3 regions of the Streptomyces sp. JW3 genome follow, and region 1 is predicted to be linked to each of the others. Evidence: riboswitches for the same ligand, from Rfam matches in the RefSeq annotation. Region 1 holds a riboswitch; each other region holds the start of a gene.
What was found. A riboswitch is a leader RNA that binds a small molecule or an ion and turns the genes downstream of it on or off. The one in region 1 is predicted to bind cobalamin.
Positions count from the first base shown of each region.

Region 1 (4,524 bases):
GCCCGGCCTTTCCTGGTCACGTCGAGCCGTCCTGCCAACGTGGCAGTCGTAGCCGTACCGCTCCAGTAGTCGTGCCGACGGATCTCCGAGTTCCGGCGACCGGTCGTGGGCTGCGTCACAGCATGAGGACGAACATCACCGCCATGCCCAGGGCCATCGCCGCGTGACAGGCCGGTTCGGCCGCCACGCCGTCGGCGACCAGGACGACGGTGCCCCGCGCCGACGGTGTGGCGACGCGCCCCCGGTCGAACGCCTGGGACAGCCACAGCAACCCGAGCACGGTGAGGACGAGGGCCAGGAGCGCGGCGGTCCACCGCTCTCCCGCACCGGTCAGCGACATCATGCCGAGCGCGCCCGAGCCGGACATGTCCATTCCCGCCATGTCGTGGTGCCCGGCCCCGGAGCCGCCGGACGCCGTCGCGGAGCCGTCCATCACGGCCGCCATCCACGCCATGGCGAGCATCATGACGACGTGCGGGACCGAGGCGAGCAGACGTGCCCGCAGTTGGTCCGTCGCCGGGGAGCGGAACGCGGCGGTGGCCGCGAACCACACCGCTCCCGCCGAGAAGAGGACGGCCTGTGGAGTGACGGGAAGGCCCATGCCCCAGGGCCAGGTCATCGCCGCCATCGCGGCGCCCATGACGGCGTGCAGGAGGTGACCCACCCGGCTGGGTACCGAGCGGCCCGATGTCGCCGCGAGCCACAGCGCGTAAAGGGTGGGCAGGACGAACAGGGCTGTGAGGATCCACCTCAGACCGGTCGCGTTGATCATGCGGACGCCCCCGTCCGGGCGGCACGGCGCCGGCGCAGGGAGCCGGCGACCAGGTCGACGGCGAGGAAGCCCAGCAGGGGCAGGCCGAACAGCGGTAGGTAGTAGCCGATCACGGCGGTGACCAGGACGGCGGGTGCGAGGAACCGGCCCGGCAGCCGCCGCCAGGCCCCGCGTGCGGGCGCCCTCCCGAGTGCGAGCCCCTCGGTGCGGGTGGGCCTGCGCAGCCACCACATGCGGTAGCCCCACAGGAGCATGCCGATGAGGGCGATGGCGAGCAGGGCGAGGACGATCTGGTTGGCCAGGCCGAACAGCAGGCCCATGTGGGCATCGATGCCCCAGCTGGTCAACTTGGCGAGGAACGGGTAGTCGGCCCAGTACGTGCGGTCCGTGACCTCGCCGGTGGCGGGGTCGACAGCCACGGTGTCATGGCGCTCGGGCCAACTGCGGGTGTTCTCCTTGACCACGTACGTGACCTGGTCCTTCGTCGGCGGCGACACATTCATCACTCCGCGCAGTCCGGCCTCGTGCGCGGAGGCCACGACCGCGTCGATGCCGACGTCGGCCGCCGGCCCCGACCCGGTGCCGGAGTTCTTCCCGGCGGTGGGCAGGTCCGTGGCGAGGGCCGGGCTGGGTCCTGCCAACGCCGACTGGATCTCCCCGATGCTCGCTCCCGCGTACGTGGACCAGGTCATGCCGGTGACGGACAGCCCGAGCAGACCGACCGAGGCCCACACACCGACCACGGCGTGCCAGGACATGGTGCGCTTGCGTCCCTTCGGCCCGCGCTGCGGGACGAACACCCGCCGGACGCGGTTGTGGGCGCGGGGGGTCGTCAGCCACAGGGCGAGGCCGCCGAGTATCTCCACCCACAGCCAGCTCGCGGCGATCTCGCTGTAGACCCGCCCGGGTTCGCCGACGTTGAGGTGCCGGTGCAGGCCGTCCACCCAGGCCCGCACCGGCATCCACCAGCCGGCGAAGGTGCGTTCCTGACCCAGTACTTCACTGGTGTACGGGTTCACGAACGCGGTCTGCGTGCAGTTGTCCGGCAGCCCGGGTTTCTCGAAGACGACCCTGGTGCTGTCGTCCCGGCCGGGCGCCGGGGTCACCGACACCAGCGTCCCCTCGGGTACCGCCTCGCGCGCGGCGGCCACCTGCGCCGACAGCGCGTCGGGCTCGCCCTCGGGGGTCACGTGCAGTTCGTGCCGGTAGACGATCGCCTCTATCTGGGGTGTCGCCGTGTACAGCAGCCCGGTGACCGCCGCGACGAGCAGGAACGGGCCGATGAGGACACCCGCGTAGAAGTGCAGTCGCAGCAGCAGTGGGCGCAGGGCGTTCCAGGACATGGCCGGTGCGGCCGTGACCTGTTTCCCGGACGACGCGGGTGCCGGTTCCGGGTCCGGCGCGCCCGGCGGCGGCTCCGTGGTGGTGGCACTGGTCGTCTCCCGCGCCGCACGGCTCTCCGTCATGACGGTCCTCTCTGCCGGAACGGCTACCGCCGTCTTCGGTCGTCCGGTGCAGTAGTCGGGCGCGTGACGGCGGGAGTTCCCCACGATGTTGTGACTGGCGTCACGTCAACTCGTCAGGCGTGGGCGTGGCGCGCTCCTCGGCCCGTCCGTCGGCGACTCGCAGCCGACGCTGGGCCACCGGCGCGATGAGGGCCCTGTCATGGGTTGCTGCGCAGCACGGCGAACCCGTCCCGGTCGGCGACGCGGCTCGCGGAGGACGCCGTCAGATCATGGGCGTAGTGCACCTGCCCGGACAGCAGGGCGTTGAGCCGGGCCCGTTCGTCGTTGACGGGCACGAACTTCAGTTTCTCGACGCGCGGGCCGCCGCCCCAGTGGTCGCCCCACGCGGTGAACAGGGCGTTGCCGCCCGGCGTGAAGGAGCGGTACCCGGAAGGGCCCGGAGCCGACGGGCTTCGTGAAGTCCTTCGTATCCTCGGGGACGATCTCGGTGCCGGAGGCGCCAGGAGCGGCGGGGAACTCGAAGTCGGGCTCCTTCGGTACGAGGGTCAGCTCGCGGCCTTGGCGGTGCTCGCGCCGAAGTCGACCCGGGTGAACAGCTGCTGGGCGGAGGCACCGGTGGCGGGGTCGGCTATGCGCCGGTAGTTCCACAGCACGTCGGCGGCGGTGACCTGGCCGCCGTCGTGGAAGCGGGCGGCGGAGCGCAGCCGTATCGTCCAGCGGCTGCCGGACCGGTCGCTCTCCCAGCGCTCTGCGAGCCGGGCCTGCACGGACATGTCGTCCTTGTACGTCAGGACGCTGTTCGAACAGGGCTTTGGCGCGGGCCTGGTCGACGAAGAGCGAGGAGATGTGCGGGTCGAGGGTCTCCTGCGAGCCGCCGGCACTGAACGCGGCCCGCAACCGGCGGCCGCCCGACGAGCCGCCGCCGTCACCGCCACCGGAGGAGCAGCTGGCGAGGGCGGCGCCGGCGACGAGGGCACCTGGCCCGGTGACCAGGCGGCGGCGTGCGAAGGAGGACGTCATGTCTGCGGGGCCTTCCCCTGGTCGCCGAAGGTGGTCCAGGGCAGACGGACGCGCCGGCCGTACGCCGGTTCCCGACACGCATCACGCGCCTCCTCCTGGGGAGTCCACGCCCCGGACGGTCGGTGAGGGCGACGGGCCAGTCTCCTGGCTGCCGGATCACCGCTCGCCGCGCCTTCCGGCCGGGCGGCCGCGGCGTGTGGGGTTCGCTCCCCGGTCACAGTGGCGGGACCGCGCCGGATTCGCACCGGCTTCCTGGTTCCCGTCGCTCGTGGGTACGCCGCGCATCATGCCCGACGACAACGCGGAGTTGAGTGATCAGTTCCACAACGACCCCTCTTGCACATAGCTTGCAATTACGGATTGGATGCGTGTGCCGTGATTCCGGAACCCAACAGGCAGGAAGGTACGCCCACATGCCGGTCACCCCCACTCGCCGGAGTGTGCTCGCCGCGGCGGCCGCGACCGGCGCCGGGCTGCTGCTTCCCGGCTGCTCGTCCGCCGGTTCCGCTTCCTCCACGCCGAAGAAGGGCGGCACGTTGAGCGCCGCCTTCCCCGGCGCCGGGGTGAAGGAGACCATGGACCCGCACGCGCAGCGGCAGTTCGTGGACATCGCCCGGCACAAGGCCGTCTTCGACAAGCTGGTGGAGCTGGACTCGGCCCTGCGGCCGGTCCCGCGCCTGGCGCGTTCCTGGTCCAGTGACGACGCGGCCCGAGTGTGGCGGTTCGAGCTGCGCGAGGCCCGATTCCACGACGGGCACGTGCTCGGTGCGGACGACGTGCTGTACAGCCTGTCCCGCATCCTCGACCCGGACGCCGCGGACCACTTGGCGAAGAACTCCCTGTCCCACATCGATCTGGCCAACTGCCGCAAGGTCGGCAAGCGAGGCGTGGTGATCACTCTCGACCGGCCCGACGCGGAGCTGCCCAGCCAGCTGGCGATGACCGGCACGCCGATCGTCCGGGACGGCTGGGACGATCCGGCGAAGCCCGTCGGTACCGGCCCGTTCCGGTTCGTCGCCTTCACGGCCGGGCGCACCTTCACCGGCCGCCGCTTCGACGACCACTGGAACGGCGCCCCGCACCTGGACGTGATACGTATCCTGTCCGCCGAGTCCGAGGCCCGCGCCGCCGCCGTCCGCAGCGGTGAGGTGCACTTCGCGCACGAGATGACACCCACCTTCGCCCGTACGGTCGCCCATGACAGCCGGGTGCGGGTGGTGGCGACCGAGCGCAGCGGTGTGCAGGGGTTCGCGCTGAAGACGGACC
Region 1 is NZ_JBQOUX010000026.1:26,520-31,043, reverse strand. It holds gene ACTT8P_RS13705 (DUF5134 domain-containing protein) at 116-772, opposite strand; gene ACTT8P_RS13700 (PepSY-associated TM helix domain-containing protein) at 769-2,238, opposite strand; partial or broken gene ACTT8P_RS13695 (ABC transporter substrate-binding protein) at 2,436-3,011, opposite strand; cobalamin riboswitch at 3,376-3,567, opposite strand; gene ACTT8P_RS13690 (ABC transporter substrate-binding protein) at 3,672-4,524, shown strand, end outside.

Region 2 (4,524 bases), on a different contig from region 1:
GGGGCGACCCGGACCGGGCCGCCGAGGGCCGCGGCCATGTAGTGCGCCAGTGGCAGTTCCGCGACGAGGGTGGAGACGGCCGTGGCGTGCACGGCGTGGGTGTGCACGACGGCGCCCGCGTCGGTGTGCCGGTACACCGCGAGATGCATGGGCAGTTCGCTGGTCGGCACCAGGGTGCCGAGCACCTGCCGTCCGCCGGCCAGGGCGACGCCGGTGACGTCGTCCGCCGTGAGCCGGTCGTACGGCACGCCCGAGGGCGTGACCAGGACGGTGTCGCCGACCCGGACCGAGACGTTGCCGGAGGTGCCGACCACCAGTCCGTCGGCGACCGTGCGGCGGGCGGTGGCCACCAGCGCCGCCCAGGCGCGCGCCTCTTCGGGGCGTACGTCCCTCCCCCGCGGCTCGGACACGATGCCGCCCTCCTTTCGCCCGGTGGTTCCCGCCCCGGCGATCCTGCCAGGCGGGGGCGGACCGGGGAAGCTGGGACCGAAGGATCGAGGGGAGCGGTGGCTTCGATTCCGGACACCGTGAAGCCCCCCTCAGTTCATCTTCCGTTCACCCTGGTTGCCTACGTTCGTCCAGCCAATGACCTCGAACGATTGCCTGGGTAAATGGAAAGCTTCTCGCTGATCCTCGCGATTGTGGTGGTGACCGCACTCGCGTTTGATTTCACGAACGGTTTCCACGACACCGCGAACGCGATGGCAACGACCATTTCGACCGGTGCGCTCAAGCCCAAGGTCGCGGTGGCCATGTCCGCCGTGCTGAACCTCGTGGGCGCCTTCCTCTCCGTGGAGGTCGCCAACACGATCTCCAAGGGTCTCGTCGACGAGAGCGGCATCCGTCCCGAGGTCATCTTCGCCGCCCTGGTCGGCGCGATCCTCTGGAACCTGCTGACCTGGCTGGTCGGGCTGCCGTCCAGTTCCTCGCACGCCCTCATGGGCGGTCTGATCGGCGCCGCGATCGCCTCGGCGGGCGTCGGCGCGGTGCACGGCGACGTGCTCGTCACCAAGGTGCTGCTCCCGGCGGTCGCCGCCCCGGTGGTGGCGGGCGTCGCCGCCCTGGTCGCCACCCGGCTGTCGTACCGGCTGGGCCGCGGGGCCGACGGCAAGGCGGCCGAGAAGGGCTACCGGGCCGGGCAGATCGCCTCGGCCGGGCTGGTCTCGCTGGCGCACGGCACCAACGACGCCCAGAAGACGATGGGCATCATCACCCTCGCCCTGGTGGCCGGCGGCGCTCTCGCCCCGGACTCCGACCCGCCGGTCTGGGTCATCCTGTGCGCGGGCCTGGCCATCGCGATGGGCACCTACCTCGGCGGCTGGCGGATCATCCGCACCATGGGCAAGGGCCTGACCGACCTCCAGCCGCAGCAGGGCTTCGCCGCCCAGACCAGCGCCGCGACGGTCATCCTGGCCTCCTCCCACCTCGGCTTCTCCCTCTCCACCACGCACTCGGTCTCCGGTTCGGTGATGGGCGCGGGCCTCGGCCGCAAGGGCGGTGTGGTGCGCTGGTCCACGGCGACCCGGATGGTCGTCGCCTGGGTGCTGACGCTGCCGGCCGCGGCCCTGGTCGCCGCGCTCGCCGAGTGGGTCTGCTCGCTGGGCGACTGGGGCACGGCGCTGGTCGCGGTGCTGCTGGTCGCCGCGAGCTTCGCGATCTGGCGGATCTCCCGGCGCGAGGTCGTCGACCACACCAACGTCGCCGTCCCCGACGGCGCGGAACCGGCCGGCGTGCTGACCGCGGCGGTGGCCGCCGTGGCCCCGCCGCCGGTGGGCACTCCGGCCGACGGTCGCGACGGTCTCGACGCCCCCGGTGGTCTTCCCCCGGTCGAGGGCCTCGCGGCGGCCATCCCGGCCCAGCCCACCGACGTCCCCGACGCCCCGGCCCGTTCGGCCGCCACCCCCGTCTGAGTCCCGGCCGGGCCGGAAGGAAGAGAAGCAGCATGCACATCGACTGGGCAGCCCTCGGCTCCGTCTTCGGCGTCGGCCTCGTGGCCACCGTCGCCCTGGTGGCCCTGTTCACCCTCGGCATCGCCGGTCTCTCCCGCCAGGAGCGGGCCGCCGCGCAGGGCGGCTCGGCGGGCCTCGCGGTCACCGGCGCGTACGTCTGCTTCGCGGCGTGCGCGGCGGCGGTGGCGTACGGGATCTATCTGATCGTGGCCTGAGGGCAAGAGCAGCCCTCGGCCGGACCGCGACACTCGACGGAACCGCACAGCGCCCGGCGCACCCCGCGTGCGCCGGGCGCTGACGCGTTCCGGGGCGTGCGACCGCCCTGCCGGGGCCCTGTCGCTTCCCCCGCCACGGGGCCGACCGGCGGTGACGGCCCGGCTCCGGATGTGTCGTCGGCCACCCCGACCCCCTCAGCGGCGGATCCGGCTCCCGTCGTCATGTCCGAGTCCAGGCAGGGGAATCCGGACCCGCACCGGGCTGTTTCGGCCCGCACCGGCCGCCGTGCGGCCGCCCGCGCTCCTCCGTCGCAGGTCAACGGCAAGTTGACGGGTGTTCTCGGCACGTGGTGGACTTCCGGGGCCATGTACGGCGGCAGGAGAGGAAGCCCGGTGCGAATCCGGCGCGGTCCCGCCACTGTGACCGGGGAGTGCTCCCCGGGAGTCAGGAACTCTCACCGCCGGTCTCGTCGAACCAGGGCGTGGACACCCTGAGTGAGGACATAACGCGATGCTCGGCTGCCGTTCAGACCACAGGCCCGGTTCCTCCGTCTCCGATCGTGTGACCGGCTGACGCCCCGTGCGTGCCGGACGCGTCTTCGCGTACGGCGCCACCGCCGGCCTCCTCGGTGACCTGCTCCTCGGCGATCCCCGCCGCGGGCATCCGGTCGCCGTGTTCGGCCGCGCGGCCGGTGCCGTCGAACAACTGCTGTGGCGGGACCACCGGGGCGTGGGCGCCCTGCACACCGCCGTGTGCGCCGGTGGCGCGGTCGCCCTGGGCGCCGTGGCCGCCCGCGCCGTACGCCCCTCCCCCACCGCCGCCCTCACGCTGACCGCCGCCGCGACCTGGGCCGTGGTCGGCGGCACCTCGCTGGCCCGGGAGGCGTCCGCGATCGGACACGCGCTGGCCGCCGGGGACGTCGAGGGCGCCCGGGAGCGGCTGCCGCACCTGTGCGGGCGGGACCCGCAGGCACTGGACGCCGACGGGATCGCCCGGGCGGTGGTGGAGTCCGTCGCCGAGAACACCTCCGACGCGGTGGTGGGCGCGCTGGTGTGGGGGGCCGTGGCCGGGGTGCCGGGACTGCTCGGCTTCCGGGCCGTCAACACCCTCGACGCCATGGTCGGCCACAAGTCGCCGCGCCACCGGCGCTACGGCTGGGCCTCGGCCCGGCTGGACGACGTGGCCGGCTGGCCGGGCGCCCGGCTGACCGCCGTACTGGCCGCCGTGGCCGGCGGCGATCCCCGGGGTGCCGTACGGGCCTGGCGGGCCGACGCCGGCCGGCATCCGAGCCCCAACGCCGGGCCGGTGGAGGCGTCGTTCGCGGGCGCCCTCGGGGTGCGGCTGGGCGGGACGCTGGCGTACGGCGGCCGGGTCGAGCACCGGCCCGTCCTCAACGGGGCGCACGGCCGGGCTGTGCGCGCCGCTGACATCGACCGGGCGGTACGGCTGTCCCGGCGCGTGAGCTGGCTCGCGCTCGGCGTGTGCGCGGGGGCACGGATCGCGGGCGCACGGATCGCAGGGACACGAATCGCAGCGGCACGGCTGCTGTTGAAAGGACGTGCCGCGTGAACGGCGGTCTGCTCGTCGCCGGTACCACCTCCGACGCCGGCAAGAGCGTCGTGACCGCCGGGATCTGCCGGTGGCTGGTGCGGCAGGGCGTGAAGGTGGCGCCGTTCAAGGCGCAGAACATGTCGCTCAACTCGTTCGTGACCCGGGAGGGCGCGGAGATCGGGCGGGCGCAGGCCATGCAGGCGCAGGCGTGCCGGGTGGAGCCGACCGCGCTGATGAACCCCGTGCTGCTCAAGCCCGGCGGCGAGCAGAGCAGCCAGGTCGTGCTGCTCGGCAAGCCGGTCGGCGAGCTGAGCGCCCGCGGCTACCACGGCGGACGGCAGCGGCAGTTGCTCGGCACCGTGCTGGAGTGCCTGGCCGAACTGCGGGGCACGTATGACGCGGTGATCTGTGAGGGGGCGGGCAGCCCGGCGGAGATCAACCTGCGCCGGACCGACATCGTGAACATGGGGATCGCGCGCGGCGCCGGGCTGCCCGTCCTCGTCGTCGGGGACATCGACCGGGGCGGTGTCTTCGCCTCCTTCTTCGGCACCGTCGCGCTGCTCGCGCCCGAAGACCAGGCGTTGGTCGCGGGGTTCCTGGTGAACAAGTTCCGGGGCGATGTGTCGCTGCTGGAACCGGGCCTCGACATGCTGCACGGGCTCACCGGGCGGCAGACGTACGGAGTGCTGCCGTACCGGCACGGGCTCGGCATCGACGAGGAGGACGGGATGGCGGTGTCGCTGCGCGGTGCCGTCCGGGAGTCCCGGGTCGCCGCCCCGGTCGGCGCGGACGTGCTGCGGGTCGCCGT
Region 2 is NZ_JBQOUX010000061.1:22,287-26,810, forward strand. It holds gene ACTT8P_RS23560 (class II aldolase/adducin family protein) at 1-410, opposite strand, end outside; gene ACTT8P_RS23565 (anion permease) at 612-1,910, shown strand; gene ACTT8P_RS23570 (hypothetical protein) at 1,943-2,164, shown strand; cobalamin riboswitch at 2,499-2,638, shown strand; gene ACTT8P_RS23575 (cobalamin biosynthesis protein) at 2,745-3,734, shown strand; gene ACTT8P_RS23580 (cobyric acid synthase) at 3,731-4,524, shown strand, end outside.
Region 2: it holds a riboswitch for cobalamin, as region 1 does, so the genes downstream of both, ACTT8P_RS23575 (cobalamin biosynthesis protein) here and ACTT8P_RS13695 (ABC transporter substrate-binding protein) in region 1, are expected to answer to the same signal.

Region 3 (4,524 bases), on a different contig from region 1:
GGCGGCGCCTGCGGTGTCGAGAGCATCGACTACGGTCCGCCGGACGGACCGTCCCAGGTCTATCTCGCGGCACCCGCCGCCGTGGACCCCGGCTCGGTGCTGTCCCCCGCGAAGGCCGCGCACTGCGACCGTTCCGCGCAGTTCGCCCTGGTCGCCGCGCGGGAGGCACTGAGCGACGCCGGACTGCCCGACGGCAAGGCACTCGCCGGGAGCGGCTCGCGGGTGGTGGTCGTCGTCGGGGTGGGGCTGGGCGGGTTCCTCAGCATCCTGGACCAGAACCGCAGACTGGAGACGGGCGGCCCGGACCGGGTCAGCCCCCGGGCCATCCCGGTCATGCTGCCCAACCACGCCGCCGCCGAGGTGGGGCTTTTGGTCGGCGCCACCTCCGGCGTGCACACCCCGGTCAGTGCCTGCGCGTCCGGCGCGGAGGCGCTCGCCCAGGCCCTCGCCCTGATCCGTCAGGACCGCGCCGACGTGGTGATCGCGGGCGGCGCGGAGGCCGGTCTGCATCCGCTGATCTTCGCCGGGTTCGCCCGGCTGCGGGCCCTGTCCCGGCGGTGCGACGACCCCGAGCGGGCGTCCCGTCCCTTCGACGCCGACCGCGACGGCTTCGTGATGGGGGAGGGGGCCGGCATCCTCGTGGTGGAGAGCGCCGGGCACGCGGCGGCCCGCGGTGCCCGGGTGCACTGCCGGCTGACCGGCGCCGGCATCACCAACGACAGCCACCACGTCGCCCAGCCGGCGCCGGGCGGGACGGGCTGCGCGGCCGCCGTGACCGCCGCCCTCGGTGACGCGGGGCTCTTCCCGGAGGAGGTCCGGCACGTCAACGCGCATGCCACCTCGACGCCGGTCGGCGACCTCAGCGAGGCGCAGGCGCTGCACATGGCGTTCGGGAAGGTGCTGGACGACGTGACGGTCAGCGCGACCAAGGCGGCCCTCGGGCACACGCTGGGCGCCGCCGGTGCCATCGAGGCGGTCACCACCGTCCTCGCCCTGCGGGACAGAACCGCGCCGCCCACCCGCAGCTTGGAACGCGTGGACCCGGCGATCGAGCTGAACGTGGTCGGCCGCGACCCCGAACCCCTGCCGGCGGGACCGCTGGCGGCCCTCAGCACCAGCATTGGTTTCGGCGGACACAACGTCGCGCTGGCCTTCACGACCGGTTCATGAGCCAACGCCCCATGAGGCAGCGTCCCATGCAGCAACGTTCCCTGAGTCAACATCCGGTGAGCGGCCCGCCGGTGAGCGGCCGTACCACGAGCGGGTCGCCCGCCGGCGTCCGTTCCGCGAGCGGTCCGCCCACCGCCGCTCTCCCCCTGAGCGCCGCCGGCGGTGCGGTGCCGGCGGATCGGCCCCGCACCGTACTGATGTGTCCCGGCCAGGGCGCCTACCTCCCCGGCGCCCTGCGCCACCTGCGCGAGGTGCCCGCGGTCGCCGAGGTGCTGGCGACCGTGGACGCCCACGCGCCAGGCCGCCGCCCCGGCGCCCTGCCCGTCGGCCGGCTCCTCACCGAGGAGGACGCCCCCGGCCCCGAGGAACTCCTGCGCACGGACCCCCTCGGCTTCGACCTGGCCACGTACGCCGCGGTGGTGGCCGCCGCCACCGTCCTGCTGGACCTGGCCGGCCCCCGGGTCGACGCGGTCCTCGGGCACAGCGTCGGAGACCTGGCGGCCCTCACCGTCGCGGGGGCCGTCACGGTGCGCCAGGGCGTCCAACTGCTGCGCGTCCGGGACCGGCTGCTGCGGACCGCCGGACTGCCGGCGGCCGGCATGGTGGCCACCGACGCCGACGCCGACCGGGCGGCCCGCCTGATCCGTACCTGTGGCACCGCGCAGGTCCGGATCGCCGCCCGCAACGCGCCCGCCCAGGTGGTCCTCGCCGGCCCCGACGCCCAGCTCGCGCACCTGGAGCGGGCGCTGCTGGACGGCGGGCACCGGGTGACCCGGCTGGCCAGCCGCACCGCCTTCCACCATCCGCTGCTGGGGGAGGTGCACCGGTCCTTCCGCGGGCTGCTGCGGGCCCAGCCGATCGCCCGGCCCGCGCTCGCCGTGCACACCACGGCGGGGCGCTGGGCCGCGACCCCCGCCCAACTGCGCACCGCCGCCGCCGCCCACCTCACCGAACCCATGGCCCTGCACCGCGCCCTGCGCGCCCTGCGCGGGGCCGGTTTCACCACCTACATCGACAGCGGCCCCCGGGCTCTGCTGAGCGCCCTGGTCAAGGTCGGACTGCCGGGCTGCGCGACCGCCGCGCCGCTGCGCACCCCGGTCGGCGCGGAGCGGATACGGCAGCGGCTGGCCGCCGTCGCCCCGCCGCACCGCCCCGGCCAGGGTGCTTGGTAGTCTGTCGGGGCCAGTCACGCCACCACCCCGGTGGTCAGGGAATCCGGTGCGAATCCGGAACTGACGCGCAGCGGTGAGGGGGACGGGCGGGGCACTGATGCCACTGGGACGAGCACCGCGCGACGGCGGGGCACCGTCCTGGGAAGGCGCCTCGTCCGGACGAACCCGAGTCCGAAGACCTGCTGGCACCTCCGCGCCCCGCGCGGAGGTCGACCACAGGCCAGGCTCCGCGTCCAGAGCCCCGACACCCGAGGCATGCCCGTGCTCCGTTCCACCCCCCGTTCCGCCGCGCTCCTGTCCACCTGCCTGCTGCTGCTCACCGCGTGCGGCACCGCCGGAACGCAGGGGACGTCCGCAGGCGCCTCCGCCGCCGGATACCCGGTGACCCTCCAGAACTGCGGCCACACCGTCACCCTGAAGTCGGCGCCGAGGCACGCCGTCTCCCTCAACCAGGGCAGCACCGAGATCCTCCTCTCCCTCGGACTCGCCGACCGGCTGGCCGGCACCGCCACCTGGACCGACCCGGTGCCGAAGGACCTGGCGAAGGCGAACGCCGGGGTGCCCCGGCTGGCCGACAACGCCCCCTCCTTCGAGAAGGTCCTGGACGCCGGACCCGACTTCGTCACCGCCTCCTTCGTCTCCACGCTCGGCACCGGCGGGGTCGCCACCCGCGAACAGTTCGAGAAGCTGGGCGTGCCGACGTACGTCTCCCCGGCCGACTGCGGCGCCGGCAAGGACAACGACAGCGGCGGCGACGGCTCCCGCGCCACCCCGCTCACCCTCGGCACGGTGTACGGCGAGATACACGACCTGGCCCGCGCCTTCGGCGTCGACCAGCGCGGCGACGCGCTCGTGAAGCGGCTCAAGGAACGGGTCCGTGCGGCCACGGACGGTCTGGCGGTGTCCGACGTCTCCCTCATGTACTGGTTCGCCAACTCCCAGGCGCCCTACCTCGCCGGGTGCTGCGGTGCCCCCGGCGCCATCACCCGCGCCCTCGGCGCCCGGAACGTCTTCTCCGACACCCACGACGAATGGCCCCAGATCAACTGGGAGACCGTCGCCGACCGCGACCCCGACGTCATCGTCCTCGGCGACCTGACCCGGAAGTCGCAGACCGCGGAGACCGCCGCAGCCAAGATCGAGTTCCTGGAGACCAACCCGGCCACCCGCAACCTCACAGCCGTGCGGAAGAAGCGGTACGTGCTGCTCAGCGGGCAGGCGATGAACCCGTCCATCCGCACCGTGGAGGGCATCGAGAAGGTGGCCGAAGGGCTGCGGGACCTCGGGTTCGCCAAGTGAGCGGCATACCGGCCGGCCTCCGGACCCCCTTGCTCACCGCGGCCGGACTGGCCGCGCTCGTGGTGTCGGTCGCCGTCGCGGTGACCATCGGACCGGCCGACATCTCCACGGCCGACGTCTGGGCCTCGGTCGCCGCCCATCTGGGGCTGGGCGAGGGCGCGCTGGCCCCGCTGCGCGACGGCATCGTGTGGGACCTGCGGATGCCGCGCACCCTGCTGGCCGCGGTGTGCGGCGCGGGCCTCGCGCTGTGCGGGGCGGTCATGCAGTCCCTGCTGCGCAACCCGCTGGCCGACCCGTTCGTCCTCGGCGTCTCCTCCGGCGCCTCGACCGGCGCGGTCGCGGTGATCGTGCTCGGCGTGGGCGGGGGAGCGGTGTCGCTGTCCGCCGGGGCGTTCGTCGGCGCCCTGGTCTCCTTCGCGCTGGTGCTGCTGCTCAGCCACAGCCTCGGCGGCAGCGTCGACCGGGTCGTGCTGTCCGGGGTGGCCGCCATGCAGCTGTTCTCCGCGCTGACCTCGTTCACGGTACTGACGTCGGCGGACGCCGAGACCACCCGGGGCGTGATGTTCTGGCTGCTGGGCTCGCTCACCGGGGCCGGCTGGACCGACGTACTGCTGTGCGCCGGGGTGCTGGCCGCCGTACTGGTGGTCTGTCTGGTCCACTCGGCCACCCTGGACGCGTTCACCTTCGGCGAGGAGGCCGCCGCGAGCCTCGGCGTGCGGGTGGCCCGGACCCGGCTCGTACTGCTGTGCGCCACCGCCCTGCTCACCGCCGCCCTGGTCAGCTGCGCCGGGGCGATCGGCTTCGTCGGGCTGGTGCTGCCGCACGCCACCCGCGCGCTCACCGGCGCCGGCCACGCCCGGCTGCTGCCGGTCACCGTGCTGAC
Region 3 is NZ_JBQOUX010000085.1:13,204-17,727, reverse strand. It holds gene ACTT8P_RS28110 (beta-ketoacyl-[acyl-carrier-protein] synthase family protein) at 1-1,170, shown strand, start outside; gene ACTT8P_RS28105 (acyltransferase domain-containing protein) at 1,368-2,342, shown strand; cobalamin riboswitch at 2,337-2,543, shown strand; gene ACTT8P_RS28100 (ABC transporter substrate-binding protein) at 2,598-3,641, shown strand; gene ACTT8P_RS28095 (FecCD family ABC transporter permease) at 3,638-4,524, shown strand, end outside.
Region 3: it holds a riboswitch for cobalamin, as region 1 does, so the genes downstream of both, ACTT8P_RS28100 (ABC transporter substrate-binding protein) here and ACTT8P_RS13695 (ABC transporter substrate-binding protein) in region 1, are expected to answer to the same signal.